Regions from separate parts of the Methylotenera sp. 1P/1 genome, predicted to be linked through region 1. Evidence: predicted binding sites of a transcription regulator. Region 1 holds the regulator's gene; each other region holds the start of a gene.
The links. The regulator sigma-54, encoded in region 1, starts transcription at its own class of promoters, with help from an activator protein. The targets are predictions, from matches to a motif close to TGGCACNNTTCCTGCT.

Region 1 (4,943 bases):
AAATTAGTGGCATTTAACGAGCTGATTGCCAAACTTAACTTACGCCCAGAGGAAACTGCTTTTATGGGCGATGACGTTGTAGACATGCCGCCTATGTTGCGTTGTGGCCTCAGCATTACCGTCCCCGCCGCACCAAAATCAGTACAGGAACGCGCGCACTATGTCACCACAAAAGAAGGTGGTCGCGGCGCAGTGCGCGAAGTGTGTGAGTTGATTATGCAGGCCCAAAATACATTAGAGGCACAAATGGCGCCTTTTTTTCAATGCTAAAGCCACGGATTCATGTACAACCGCCATGCTATTTTGTTCCCTCTCACGCTTGCATTCATGCTAGCGGTGATTACGTTTTGGATTAACCAGACCGTGCAAGAACAAGGCCCGAGCATTGATGGCAGCAATCGACATGATCCTGACTATAAACTACATAACTTTGTTACAACGCAAACCGACGTTGGCGGTAAATTACGCTATGTATTGGCGGCGGCAGAGATGTCCCACTTTCCGGATGACGACACCACCGTGTTACAGCGCCCGCGTTTTACACAATTTGCCGTGAATAAGCCTTACACGCAAATTCAGGGCTTGCGCGGGTATGTCTCCAGTAACGGTGAAACTGTAGAGTTTGTAGACAATGTAAAAGTAGTGCGCCAAGCCACAGCAGACAAAGGCGAAATGCAACTCACTACAGAAAAATTAACCATAGAACCGGACAAGGATTTAGCCACCACGCAAAGTCCGGTCGTGATTACGCAGGCGCCTAAAACCAAAGTCACTGCAGTAGGCATGGTGTTTGATAAAAAAAACCAAACCATGACTTTACTGAATAAAGTACGCGTGCACTATGAACGGCCTGTGCCAAAAAACAACCCCTTGGCAAAGCCAAACCAAGCAGTTAAGCCAAACCAAGCAGTTAAGCCGAATATCGACAAACGTATTAACAGCAAAACGAATAGTAAAACCAGCACCGCACGTACCAAACCAGCGGGTGTGAATAAGAAACCGTAGGGAGATTCAATGTTGAAACGTATTTACACCAGCGCATATTTACTTGGCTTACTGTGCCTGCCTTTACAGGCTTGGTCAGAGGCGGCAGACCGCGATAAGCCCATTGAGTTGGAAGCGGATACAGTCACTGTGAATGATGCAAAAAAAACCAGCACCTATACCGGCAACGTGATTTTGACCCAAGGCACATTGATCATCCATGCCGATAAACTAGTGGTACGCGAAGACAAAGAGGGCTTTCAGCACAGCACATCCACCGGTAACCCCACCACGTTTAAACAAAAACGTGAGGGCAAAGATGAATACATGGAAGGCAGTGCGCAACGTATTGAGTACGATGGCCGTATGGACAAAGTACAGCTTTATACCAAAGCCTGGGTCAAGCGTGGCGAAGACATTGTGCATGGTGATTTTATTAGTTACGACGCCAATGCCGAATATGCAGAAGTGATTGGCGGGGTAAAATCCAACACCGAAGGCGGCAATACTGGGCGTGTTAAAGCCATTATTCAACCCAAAAACAAACAACCTGCGGCCACGGCCCCTGCAAAAAATAGCACGAACACAGTACCAGTGAATAACTTAAGACTCAACAAGACACTTCAGCTTGGGTTGCAACCTAAAGAAGAGAATCAATAGTATTGAGTATTTATGAGTGAATTAATCGTCGAAAATTTAAGAAAATCGTATAGCACGCGTACCGTAGTGCAAGATATTTCGTTAAACATCCAAAGCGGTGAAATCATCGGCTTACTTGGCCCCAATGGCGCCGGCAAAACCACCAGCTTTTATATGATGGTAGGATTAGTGCCGTTAGATGCTGGCCGGATTTTGCTGAACAACAAAGATTTAAGCCGCCTGCCTATCCATAGCCGTGCGCGCATGGGGCTGTCTTATTTGCCGCAAGAACCTTCTATTTTCAGAAAAATGACCGTCACTGAGAACATCATGGCGGTGCTAGAGCTGCAAGACCTAACCGAAGAAGAGCGCGAGGCACAATTAGAATCTCTATTGCAAGAACTGCACATTGTGCATATTCGCAACAGCATGGCCGTCAGCTTGTCTGGCGGTGAACGCAGACGTGTAGAAATTGCACGTTGCCTAGCCACCAACCCAAGCTTTATTTTGTTAGATGAACCATTTGCCGGGATTGACCCGATTGCGGTACTGGATATTCAGAAAATTATCCGCTTTTTAAGCAGTAAAAATATTGGCATTCTCATTACAGACCACAATGTGCGTGAGACTTTAGGCATTTGTGATCGTGCCTATATTGTGAACGATGGGACTGTATTTGCCTCAGGTAGCCCAGATGAAATTGTAAAAGATGAAGCCGTACGCGAAGTGTATTTAGGCCGGGACTTTAGACTTTAACCACTTTGAATGCTATGAAACAAAACTTACAACTCCGCATCTCTCAAAACTTAGCGCTCACCCCGCAGCTGCAACAATCCATCCGGTTATTGCAGCTGTCTACACTGGAGCTCAACCAAGAGCTAGAAACCATCTTACAAGACAACCCATTGTTGGAGTTAGTCGATGGTGATGACGATGGTGGCGGCAGTGCAGAAGCCCCCAGCGCTGATAACAGCCAGGCCTCTAGCGAAGCTTCTGAGCAAGAGCAAGATGCCAATGTATTTGATAACGCCACCACCTCTGAAATTAGCGCGCCTGCTGAGAGCACGGCTGAACGTGACGATGAGTTAGCGCCCACTTCAGAAGAGTTCTCAGCACCTGAGTTTGAAGATGAATTTGATGAGTACGGCAGCACCAGCAACTGGGATGAAGGTGGACGCCAAAACAATTCGGACGATGATGACGGCGACTTTACCAGACAAGACACCGTTAGCATCAGCCTGCGCGATCACCTTGTGGGTCAACTGAAATTAGTGCCGCTGTCTGAACGTGACCAAACGCTGGTCTCTATTATGATTGATTGTATCAATGATGATGGTTACTTTGAGCAGTCGCTAGATGAGCTGGCAGATAGCCTGCCGCTCGAGCTTGAAATTGATATGCTTGAGCTTGAAACGGTGCTCAAGCTGATTCAAAACTTGGATCCTATTGGCGTAGGTGCACGTAACTTGCAAGAGTGCCTGTATTTGCAACTCAATGCACTAGATGCAGACACGCCCTACCTGAAACAAGCCATCGCCATTATTCAAGACCATTTACCGGTATTGGCTAACAAAGATTTTGGCAAGCTGCGCAAACTACTGAGTTGCGATGAAGCTACCTTAAAAGGCGCGCAGACGCTTATCAAACAACAAAACCCAAAACCGGGTAGCCAATTTGTGACTTTGTCGCACGATCATTACATTCAACATGATGTGATTGTGAAGAAGATCAAAGGCATTTGGGTCGCCACACTGAATGATGGCGTTATTCCAAAATTACGTATTAACCAACTATATGCGGATATTTTAAAACGCAACCGCGAAAATTCCGGGCAATATTTACAGAGCCAAATGCAAGAAGCCAAATGGATGATTAAAAACATTCAGCAGCGCTTCTCTACTATTTTGCGCGTTTCGCAAGCTATTGTAGATAGACAACGCAACTTTTTTGAGCATGGTGATATTGCCATGCGCCCATTGGTGCTGCGCGAGATTGCTGAAGAGTTAGAATTGCATGAATCCACCATTTCACGCGTGACTACGCATAAGTATATGCTCACTCCACGTGGTGTATATGAGCTTAAATATTTCTTTGGTAGCTCGGTAGCGACTGATGTGGGCGGCACGTGTTCTGCCACTGCGATTCGTGCGTTGATTAAACAGATGGTGGCCGAAGAAAACCCCAGAAAACCGCTTTCCGACAATCAAATTACGGATACGCTGGCCAACCAAGGCATTGTGGTGGCACGCCGTACCATTGCCAAATATCGTGAATCGCTCAATATCCCGCCTGCAAATTTGAGGAAATCACTGTAGGGTCACGCTAACGATTTGATTTAGCGCAAGTTTCCCTCAACTAAATTCCCATACAGGAAATTTTCTTACCGAATAGTGCAATTGGATAGTTGCAAGCCAACGCCAAAGTAGTAAACTGAAATTGTTCCGAGATGCTTTTTCTTCTTGGAGCAATTTCAAAAAGGAGCAAGTCATGAATTTACAATTAACTGGGCATCACTTAGAAATTACACCTGCGTTACGTGAGTACGTGCAAAGTAAACTCACGCGAATCAGCAATCACTTCGATCATGTGATTGATGTAAAGGTTACGATGTCTGTAGAAAAGCTCGCCCAAAAGGTTGAGGCTACACTGCATGTACCAGGCAACGATCTACACGCTGCTTGTGCCGATGAGAATATGTATAGCGCCATTGATATGCTGACGGACAAACTGGACCGTCAAGTGGTAAAACACAAAGAGAAACATGGCGATCATCACAAAACCAATGGTGCTGTGAAACATCAGAATGTTGACCAACACCAGCTTCCTAATTAATCTTTCTTTAATCTATGGCTCAAATTAACGTTGACGAGCTATTCACACAAATCCGCCGCAAGCTCAAACTACAATGGGTAGCAGGGCTTGAAGGCGGCAATAAAATACTCACCTCCGGTACTGTTACCAAACCATCCCTAGCACTTGTTGGCCACTTAAATTTTGTGCACCCTAACCGGGTACAGGTATTAGGCTGTGCTGAGATGGACTATTTACACAATCTCAGCATAATTGCCATGCAACAGGCGGTCAGTAATTTATTTGCGACTGACCTTGCCGCCGTGATAGTGGCCAATGGCGAAAAAGCGCCAGAGGAATTATTAAAAGCGGCTGATCGCTCGCAAACTCCGCTGTTCACCTCCCCCCTGCCCAGCCCACAGTTGATGGAGTTGCTCGGCCACTATTTGGCCATTGCGACCGCAGAATCGACCAGCTTGCACGGCGTGTTTATGGAGGTGCAAGGCTTTGGTGTACTGATTAAAGGCAAT
Region 2 (4,943 bases), 150 kb from region 1:
AGTTGCACATCTCAAATCATCTACAACCTAGTGATGTGTGACGCAAAATGATTAACTGGCTTATGAATACGTTTCAAAAATTAACCGATCACGACGATCAAGTTAACTATATTATTGCGGAATACCATGCAACCACCAAAAAGAGACGCTCAGTGAAAGACGATCCGATTGAGAACGACTTTGAGACTGACAAAAACGCCACTGGTGAATATATGCAAATTGACCGTTTGCACCAAAACAACTAATTAGCTAATCGGTTTGCTTTATTGTGCTCTTTTGATTGATGCCTAACGACCATTGATGACCGCAGCTGACCATGCTTTGTTTTCTGGCCATGTGTGCGTTTGCGCCAAAGTTTAAACGAACTAAGTTTTAACCGATCACGCATGAGCCTGATCACACCATCCTGACTCAAACCAAACTGATATTGAATTGCTTCAAATGGCGTGCGATCTTCCCAAGCCATTTCAATCACACGTGCCACGTCCGCTTCTGTTAGCAACAACGCTTAACACCTTTCCACTTACCATCTTGCCATTGTTTGAAGAATGCTTCTCGACTGAGTGGTGGCGTTTCTACATGATGCTCGGCATGATGCTGCAAATAACGCTCATAGGCGTCATCACCAGAAAGCTGGCGAATAGCAGACCAAAATTGCGTTAGTTTTTTAAACATATCCGTTTGACGTTAAGTGAGTAAATTAGTTTTCACGTAAGCCGTTTCGCTGACAGGCAAGGTAGGTTTACCCTGTATATACCGCTTAGTGACTCTCAGCATATCAATCACCACCACCCACAACACCACCACAAAAAACAAGGTGAGATACGCATCTAAATGCTGATTAAAAATGAGTTGCGGCGCTACTGCGGCTTTATCGGCAGGCAGGATACCGCTCGCCAATTTAGTGCTTAAATCGTTGGCGGCGGCAAAGAACCCTACCCGCACATCCTCAGAAAACACCTTCTGGTATGACGCCGCCGTGGTGATCGCCACCAGCCATGTCAGCGGCAATGCAGTAATCCATGCGTATTTTAATTTACCGGATTTCACCAAAATGCCAGTCGCCACACTCAATGCAATGGCTGCCAACATTTGATTGGCAATGCCAAACAGTGGCCACAGAATATTCACGCCGCCGTTGGGATCAATCACGCCTATATATAAAAAGTAACCCCAGCCTGCCACCACAATACTGCTGGTGAGAATCACTGAAGGGGTGTAAGACGTCTCACCTAACTTCTTATTAAAGTTGCCCAGCATATCTTGTAGCATAAAGCGCCCCACGCGCGTTCCGGCATCCAGTGTGGTCAAAATAAATATTGCTTCAAACATAATGGCAAAGTGGTACCACAGTGCAAGTAAATGCTTACCGAATGCACTCCCAAAAATACTGGCCATGCCCACTGCCAAGCTTGGCGCACCACCGGTACGAGCAAACAAGGTGCTTTCTCCCATGTCTTTCGCCAGCTGTTCCATTTGCTCTACCGTCACGGCAAATCCCCAGCTGTTGATTTTGGCCACAGCATCAATGGCTTCTTTGCCCACCACACCAGCCGGACTGTTGATGGCAAAAAATACACCGGGCTCTAATACCGTGGCGGCAATCATCGCCATAATCGCCACAAAACTTTCTAGCAACATACCGCCATAGCCAATCATGCGAATATCACGCTCATTGCTTAGCAGTTTGGGTGTGGTACCGGAGGCAATCAACGCATGAAAGCCTGAAATGGCACCGCAGGCAATGGTAATAAATACAAATGGGAATAACTTACCGCCAAAAATCGGCCCAGTGCCATCGGTAAACTGGGTGATGGCAGGCATATGAATGTCGGGCCTCAAAATCACAATGGCCACCGCCAACAGTAGCACCGTACCCAACTTCATAAAGGTAGAGAGATAATCACGCGGGGCTAACAACAACCACACCGGCAATACCGCGGCAGCAAAGCCGTACACAATAATGGCGTAGGCCAATGGCAAGCCATCATGATCAAACCACACCCGCAACGTCTCATGATGATCGACCCAGCCACCTGCGAGTACAGAAAACAACAGCAGCGCGACACCAATAGCGGATGCCTCAAGCACGCGTCCCGGACGGATATGACGCATATACACACCCACCAGCATGGCAATGGGGATAGTTGCCGCCACGGTAGACGTTGCCCACGGGCTATGTTTCATGGCATTGACCACCACCAAGCCCAACACGGCAATCAAAATGATCATGATCATCAATGTGCCTACCAGCGCGGCAGAGCCTCCTACTACGCCAATCTCATCACGTGCCATTTGGCCTAAGCTACGACCATTGCGACGCATGGAGAGAAACAAGGTCACCATATCCTGCACTGCACCACCCAATACCGCACCCACCAAAATCCACAACGTGCCGGGTAAATAACCAAACTGTGCTGCCAGGGTTGGGCCGACCAGCGGGCCAGGACCAGCAATGGCGGCGAAGTGATGACCGAACACAATCCACTTATTCGTAGGAATAAAGTCACGCCCATTATCTAAACGTTCTGCAGGTGTAGCGCGCGTTTCATCAATCACCAATACTTTGGCGGCAATCCATGCGGCATAAAAACGATAAGCAATGGCATAGATACACAAAGCAGCGGTTATCAACCACAACGCATTAATGGTTTCACCACGATATGTAGCAATGGTACTCATGGCATAAGCACCCAACACTGCCACCAACCCCCACATGATTTTTTTATTGATCGACATGATGCACTTTTAATGATGTATGAATAAGCATCACAGTATAAATCACGACATACCAAAGATGAACACTGCTGATATAACGCAAACATCACATGCTGTGTTTCGCTGGCTGACAACTATACCTTTGCTTGCGTTAAGTGACTGCTTGAACATTCAAACTCAGGAAATTGCAGGTTTGCATATGATAGATTTGGTGCACACGCACCGCGATTGTGCAGGAATGAATTTCATAAAACTGAATAACGCCCCTTAACATTATTAAACAAGTCATTTAAAATCAAACAGTTAAAAATACTTAATTTATTGGCACAACCTTTGCTAAAGCTCAACCATGTTAAAGGTATTGATTGTGGACAATGATTTATCGCGTAGCAAACCATTGAAGCAATCATTGATAGAAAATGGGTTTGATGTGATTGCACATGTGGAGGATGGAGTAAACCTACATGATGTGTGTTGTGAAATGTCACCCGATATTGTCATTATCGATACCGAGTCGCCCAACCGAGATACACTAGAAAACATCTGTGTGTTGTCGCAACATAACCCCAGACCGGTGGTCATGTTTACGCATGATGGTGACAAACAAAAGATTAAAGCCGCAACGCAAGCAGGTGTATGTGCTTACGTAGTAGGAACGATTCCGAGTGAAAGGTTAACGCCAGTGATTGATGCAGCAGTTGCCAGGTTTGAAGAAACAAAGCAGCTTAAAGAAGAGTTGAGTGTCGCCAATTTGAAGCTTGAAGAGCGCAAATTGGTAGAGCGGGCAAAAGGCATTTTGATGCGTCAACGTAATTTGGATGAAGAAGATGCTTACGCGATGTTGCGTGAGATGGCGATGAAACGAAATATGAAGCTGGCGGATTTATCTAACCAGTTGATTGAAGCAGCAAAAATGTTGATTGTGTAGTCAGTACACACTAACAGTTAGTATTAGAGACAACCCATAGCAGCCTCCAACGGCGGAACGTTGCTAGTTAAAACAGAGTACCAAAGTCGGTAGTTCTGTTGCAGTAAATTAAAGACAAAGGCGTCTTACCAGCAAGATTTATCTTGCCCGGTAGACGCCTTTTTTATTGTTTATTTTTTATGTGAATGAAGGAGTTTTAATGCGTAATTCAGAGTTGGATAACACACCGTTGAGTGACCCCTTGCCAACCAATACGGCTGAATCCGGCATCAATGCTAGCCGCCGTAACTTTTTTAAACATGCTGTAGCAGGGACACTAGGAGCGGCCGCGATGATGAATATTGTTCCACCTTCAGTCAGCACCAATGCATGGGCAGCAGGTAGCGATGAGCCAGAATTAAAAGAAGTCAAAATCGGTTTTATTCCACTGACAGATTGCGCACCGATTGTGGTTGCTGCTGAAATGGGCTTTGATAAAAAATACGGCATCAAAATTCTGCCTTCCAAAGAAGCGTCATGGGCAGGTATTCGCGACAAAGTAGTCAACGGCGAATTACATGCAGCACACGTACTGTACGGTTTGATGTACGGCGTACAAATGGGCATTGGCGGCAAGCAAAAAGACGTGAATGTGCTGATGACATTGAACAATAACGGTCAAGGCATCACCTTGGCCAGCCAACTAAAAGACAAAGGCGTGACCAGTGGTGCAACACTGAAACGTTTGATCGACAACGAAAACCGTGACTTTACCTTTGCGCAAACTTTCCCTACCGGCACCCATGCCATGTGGTTGTACTACTGGTTAGCCTCGTACGGCATTAACCCAATGAAAGATGTGAAAACCATTGTCGTGCCTCCACCGCAAATGGTGGCCAACATGCGTATCGGCAATATGGATGGCTACTGTGTGGGCGAGCCTTGGAACGCACGTGCAATTTACGACAAAGTCGGCTTTACCGTTGCTACCACACAAGATATCTGGGTGGACCATCCTGAGAAAGTATTAGGCTGTACTGCTGAGTTTGTTGAGCAAAACCCAAAAACTGCGTTGGCCATGACCAAAGCGATTTTGGAAGCTTGCCGCTACATTGATGCCACCGCTAACCGTGCTGCAGTCGCCAAACTCATTTCCGGCAAAGCCTATGTGAACGCACCGGAAGAAGTGATTGCCGGCCGCTTTGTTGGCCACTACGACAACGGCATTGGCAAAAAATGGGAAGACCCGAATTACATGAAGTTCTTTAACGACGGCAAAGTGACGTTCCCGTACTTATCAGACGGTATGTGGTTCCTC
Region 3 (4,943 bases), 550 kb from region 1:
TTTAATCTCTACGTTGGCGCCATCTAATGTACCGATCGTCAGTGCACCATTCAGCGCCATTTTCATGTTGCCGGTACCGCTGGCTTCAGTCCCTGCCGTTGAAATTTGCTCGGACAAGTCACTGCCGGGGAATAAAATCTCCGCTGCAGACACCTCGTAGTTAGGGTAGTACACGACTTTTAGTTGATCGCCCACAGCCGGGTCATCATTCACAATCGCGGCAACGTCATTAATCAGACGGATGATCAATTTGGCTAACCAATAACCAGGCGCGGCTTTACCACCAAAAATCACCACACGCGGCGTGATACTGCCTGCATCACCACGACGGATGCGGTTGTAGAGCGTAATCACATGCAACACATTCAGCAGTTGGCGCTTATATTCATGAATCCGCTTAATCTGCACATCGAACAGCGCGTTGGGATTAAGCTGCACGCCTGTCAACGAAGCGATTTTATTGGCTAGGCGTTGTTTGTTGGCATACTTAACCGCTCTAAATGCTTTTCTGAATGCAGCATCATCTGCTAACGGTGTAAGCTTCACTAGCTGCGTTAAATCCTTTTGAAACCCATCGCCAATCGCTTGCGCTATCAACTTAGTTAAACCAGGGTTAGCCTGATTCAACCAACGGCGTGGTGTAATACCATTGGTCATGTTGGTGAGTTTTTTAGGGTAGATGCGGTTAAAGTCTGCAAACAAGGTTGTTTTAAGCAACTCACTGTGCAAAGCCGCAACGCCATTGACGGTATGGCTACCCACCACTGCCAGATGTGCCATACGTACTCGACGGCCATGTGTCTCATCAATGATTGATACACGTTTTAACAAATCTGTATCACCTGGGAAATGATGATTCACCATTTGCAAGAAATGGTGATTGATTTCATAAATGATTTCCAAGTGACGCGGCAACAAACTGCCAAACAACTCTACCGACCACGTTTCTAATGCCTCCGGCATCAATGTATGGTTAGTATATGCAAACACGTGCGTTACTAAATCCCATGCAATTGCCCAATCAAGATGATGCACATCGACCAGTTGATACATCATTTCCGCCACACCAATGGCAGGATGCGTGTCATTCAGTTGAATCGCCACTTTATTAGGCAAGTCTTTCCAATCCAATTTGGTCATATTGGTTTTGGAGGCCATAAAGCGTCGCAAAATATCTTGAATGGAAGCTGATACAAAAAAGTATTGTTGCTTTAATCGCAATTCACGACCAGATGCCGACGCATCGTTGGGGTATAACACTTTAGAGATGGTTTCACTGTCGTTACGCACCTCAACCGATTGCTCATAATTGCCTTCGTTAAAGTGGCGCAAATCAAATTCTTTGGTGGCCTTGGCTGACCAAAGGCGCAGATTATTCACCGTTTCAGTATCGTAACCGGGCACTGGCATGTCATACGCCATGGCTACCACATGGTCTTCATCTACCCAATGGCTTTTGGTGCCATGCGCTGAGGGCACTTGCACCACTTTGCCGTAGAACTTCACCATATAAGTTACTTCAGGGCGTTGGAACTCCCACACATTGCCATAGCGTAACCAGTTATCTGGATTCTCAATTTGTTGCCCATGCTCAATGGATTGCCTAAACATGCCGTACTCGTAACGGATGCCATACCCTGTGGCAGGAATATCCAGCGTCGCCATCGAATCTAAAAAGCAAGCAGCCAAACGACCCAAGCCACCATTCCCTAGCGCAGCATCATGTTCCATCTCCACCGCTTCTTCCAGCGAGTGCCCCAATGCACCTAAACCATCGCTTAACTCATCTTTAATGCCCAAGTTTAGTGCGGCATTGGTCAACATACGGCCAATTAAAAACTCTAATGAAAGATAATAAACACGTTTAGGATCTTGCTCGGCATAAGCAGAAGCTGTTTTTACCCAGCGCTCTACTACATGATCCCGCACTGTATAAGCAGATGCGTCATACCAGTTACGCGGCGTCGCTGCTTGATCTGTCTTAAAACAGGAGTACACCAAATGATTTTGCAATGCCTGTTTGATGGTGGTTAATTTTGGCAAAACCATTTGTGTCGCTTTGTATGTTTTCGTTGCAGCCATAGGAACCTTAAAAGTAATTTGGTTGTTGTTAGTTAAATTTTAGCAAATACTACGCCAACCTAACGTGAGAACTTAAAATTGAGACAAAAAAGCCCACGAAGAATTCGCGGGCTTTTCGCTCATGCCTGTCAATACTTACACAATCAGGCTATTCATGCGTCGTACAAAACTTGCCGGATCTTCTAATTGACCACCTTCTGCAAGCAAGGCCTGATCAAACACTACGTGGGTATAATCCGCAAACTTAGCATCATCATTTTCGTTCTTTAGCCGCTCAATTAAACGATGGGCTGGATTAATCTCCAAGATAGGTTTGCTCTCCGGTGCTTTTTGGCCAGCCGCTTTTAGAATACGCGCCAAGTTACCCGAAACATCATGCTCGCCGGCCACTAAGCATGCCGGTGAATCAGTTAAACGATGGGTCACACGCACTTCTTTCACAGCATCGCCCAGTGTTGATTGAATACGCTCGACTAATGACTTGGCTTCTTCTTCCACTTTCTTCTGTGCTTCTTTCTCGGATTCGTCTTGCAGCTTGCCTAAGTCCAAATCACCTTTGGCAATGGATTGCAGTTTTTTACCTTCAAACTCAGTTAAGCCACCTAATAGCCACTCGTCCACTTTGTCCGACATCAACAATACTTCAATGCCTTTTTTGCGGAAAATTTCCAGATGCGGCGAATGCTGCGCGGCCGCAAAAGTGTCCGCAGTAATATAGTAGATAACCTCTTGCTCAGGCTTCATCCGTGCAATGTAATCTTTAAGGGATACATTTTGTGTGTCGTTATCTGCATGCGTGGAAGCAAAACGTAACAAGCCTGCAATTTTGTCTTTATTGGCCCAATCTTCGCCGGGCCCTTCTTTCATCACACGGCCAAACGCATCCCAAAATTTTACATACGCTTCTGGTTTGTTTTCTGCCAGGTCTTCTAACAAGCCCAATACTTTTTTAACAGAACCATTTTTAATGGCTTCTACATCGCGGCTGTCTTGCAAGATTTCACGCGAGACATTCAGCGGCAAGTCAGCAGAATCAATCACACCACGCACAAAACGTAGATACTGTGGCATCAGCTTTTCTGCGTCTTCCATAATAAACACACGCTTCACGTAAAGCTTAATACCCTGACGACGCTCACGGTCGTACAAATCAAATGGCGCTTTCGTTGGAATATAGAGCAGAGAAATATACTCTTGCTTACCTTCTACACGGCTGTGCGAATAGGCCAACGGGTTTTCAAAATCATGTGACACATGCTTGTAGAACTCTTGATACTCTTCTTCGGTAATGTCATTTTTGTTGCGCGCCCACAATGCCGAAGCTTTATTGATGGTTTCATCTTCATCAGTAGGTACCATCTCACCGCCAGCACCATTCTCACCATCTTTCCACTCTGATTTCTTCATGATGATAGGCAAGGTAATGTGATCGGAATACTTGCGCACAATCGTTTTGAGTTTCCAATCGTTCAGAAACTCTTCTTCGCCTTCGCGCAGATGCAGAATCACATCGGTACCGCGCCCTGCTTTTTCTACTGTATCAATAGTAAAATCGCCCTCACCACTTGACTGCCACTGCACCGCGTCCTTTTCACCAGCACGGCGTGTAATCAACGTTACCTTATCCGCAATAATAAATGCAGAGTAAAACCCTACCCCAAACTGGCCAATCAAGTTGGCATCTTTGGCTTGGTCACCCGTTAGGTTTTGAAAGAACTCTTTGGTGCCCGATTTTGCAATGGTACCGATATTGCGAATCACCTCTTCGCGATTCATGCCAATGCCATTGTCTGAAATGGTGACTGTACGTGCTGCTTTGTCAAAGCCAATGCGAATCTTTAGCTCGCTATCATTCTCGTATAGCGCGCCGTTGGAAAGGCCTTCAAAGCGCAGTTTATCTGCGGCATCGGATGCATTGGAAATCAACTCGCGCAATACGATTTCTTTGTTGCTGTACAAAGAATGAATCATTAATTGTAAAAGTTGTTTGACCTCGGCTTGGAAAGCTAATTTTTCTGTCGTCATGGAGTCTCTCTTTGAGTTAAACTTAAATTTGGCAATAACAATAATATTGTTTAATTATTTTTTATTTTAAACATGCGATCAACGCATTTCTTTGTTACATAAATTGGGTCGGCCTCTGCCATTTCAAGAGCGCATGTACATTTTGTAGGAGTTGAATATGGCAGATATTCAAGTGGTTGCAGTGGATACCTTGCAATTTAAAGTCACGGTAAGAGATCGCAGCACGACCTCACACTTGGTGAGCGTACAGCCTGCGTATGCACAGAAACTGACGCAAGGCAAAATATCCACCACTGAATTGGTCAAGCAGTCGTTCATCTTTTTATTAGCACGTGAGCCAAACACCAGCATTCTGCAACAGTTCGATCTCAGCGTGATCGCACGCTACTTTCCCGAATACGAACAACAGATTACGTTAGCATAAAATACAAAACAGTCATCAAGATTTCAAATAAACAGGTTATAACACTCTCATGAACGCAACTCACCCCAACGCCTCAGAAACACTCCTTGCTGCTGTCGACTTAGGTTCCAATAGTTTTCGGTTAGAAATCGGCCGTATTGAGCATGGCCAAATTCAACGTGTGGATTACCTAAAGGAAGCGGTACGCCAAGGCGGCGACCTAGACGAAGACCGCAACTTAACGCAAGATGCCATTGATCGTGGCTTGAAATGCCTAGCAAGATTCGGTGAAACACTGAAAGGTTTTCCACCGCATTGTGTACGCGCTGTGGCCACGCAAACCTTACGTGAAGCTAAAAATCGTGATGTCTTTATTAAACAAGCCAAAAAAGCGTTGGGTTACGATGTCGAAGTGATTTCCGGGGTGGAAGAA

Region 2: the regulator sigma-54 is predicted to act here: its motif matches at 3,041-3,056, upstream of A3Q3_RS0111285 (ANTAR domain-containing response regulator).
Region 3: the regulator sigma-54 is predicted to act here: its motif matches at 2,124-2,139, upstream of A3Q3_RS0113265 (glycogen/starch/alpha-glucan phosphorylase).

The regions. Positions count from the first base shown of each region.
Region 1 is NZ_ARWC01000001.1:2,172,557-2,177,499, reverse strand. Features, by position in the region: gene kdsC (3-deoxy-manno-octulosonate-8-phosphatase KdsC) at 1-270, shown strand, start outside; gene lptC (LPS export ABC transporter periplasmic protein LptC) at 283-1,005, shown strand; gene lptA (lipopolysaccharide transport periplasmic protein LptA) at 1,015-1,644, shown strand; gene lptB (LPS export ABC transporter ATP-binding protein) at 1,657-2,379, shown strand; gene A3Q3_RS0110445 (RNA polymerase factor sigma-54) at 2,394-3,938, shown strand; gene hpf (ribosome hibernation-promoting factor, HPF/YfiA family) at 4,111-4,455, shown strand; gene hprK (HPr(Ser) kinase/phosphatase) at 4,470-4,943, shown strand, end outside.
Region 2 is NZ_ARWC01000001.1:2,323,993-2,328,935, reverse strand. Features, by position in the region: gene A3Q3_RS0111310 (hypothetical protein) at 63-245, shown strand; gene A3Q3_RS0111305 (TIGR03643 family protein) at 242-484, opposite strand; gene A3Q3_RS0111300 (YbdD/YjiX family protein) at 496-675, opposite strand; gene A3Q3_RS0111295 (carbon starvation CstA family protein) at 688-2,739, opposite strand; gene A3Q3_RS0111285 (ANTAR domain-containing response regulator) at 3,068-3,646, shown strand; gene A3Q3_RS0111280 (CmpA/NrtA family ABC transporter substrate-binding protein) at 3,846-4,943, shown strand, end outside.
Region 3 is NZ_ARWC01000001.1:2,722,629-2,727,571, reverse strand. Features, by position in the region: gene A3Q3_RS0113265 (glycogen/starch/alpha-glucan phosphorylase) at 1-2,082, opposite strand, end outside; gene htpG (molecular chaperone HtpG) at 2,218-4,107, opposite strand; gene A3Q3_RS0113255 (hypothetical protein) at 4,265-4,531, shown strand; gene A3Q3_RS0113250 (Ppx/GppA phosphatase family protein) at 4,581-4,943, shown strand, end outside.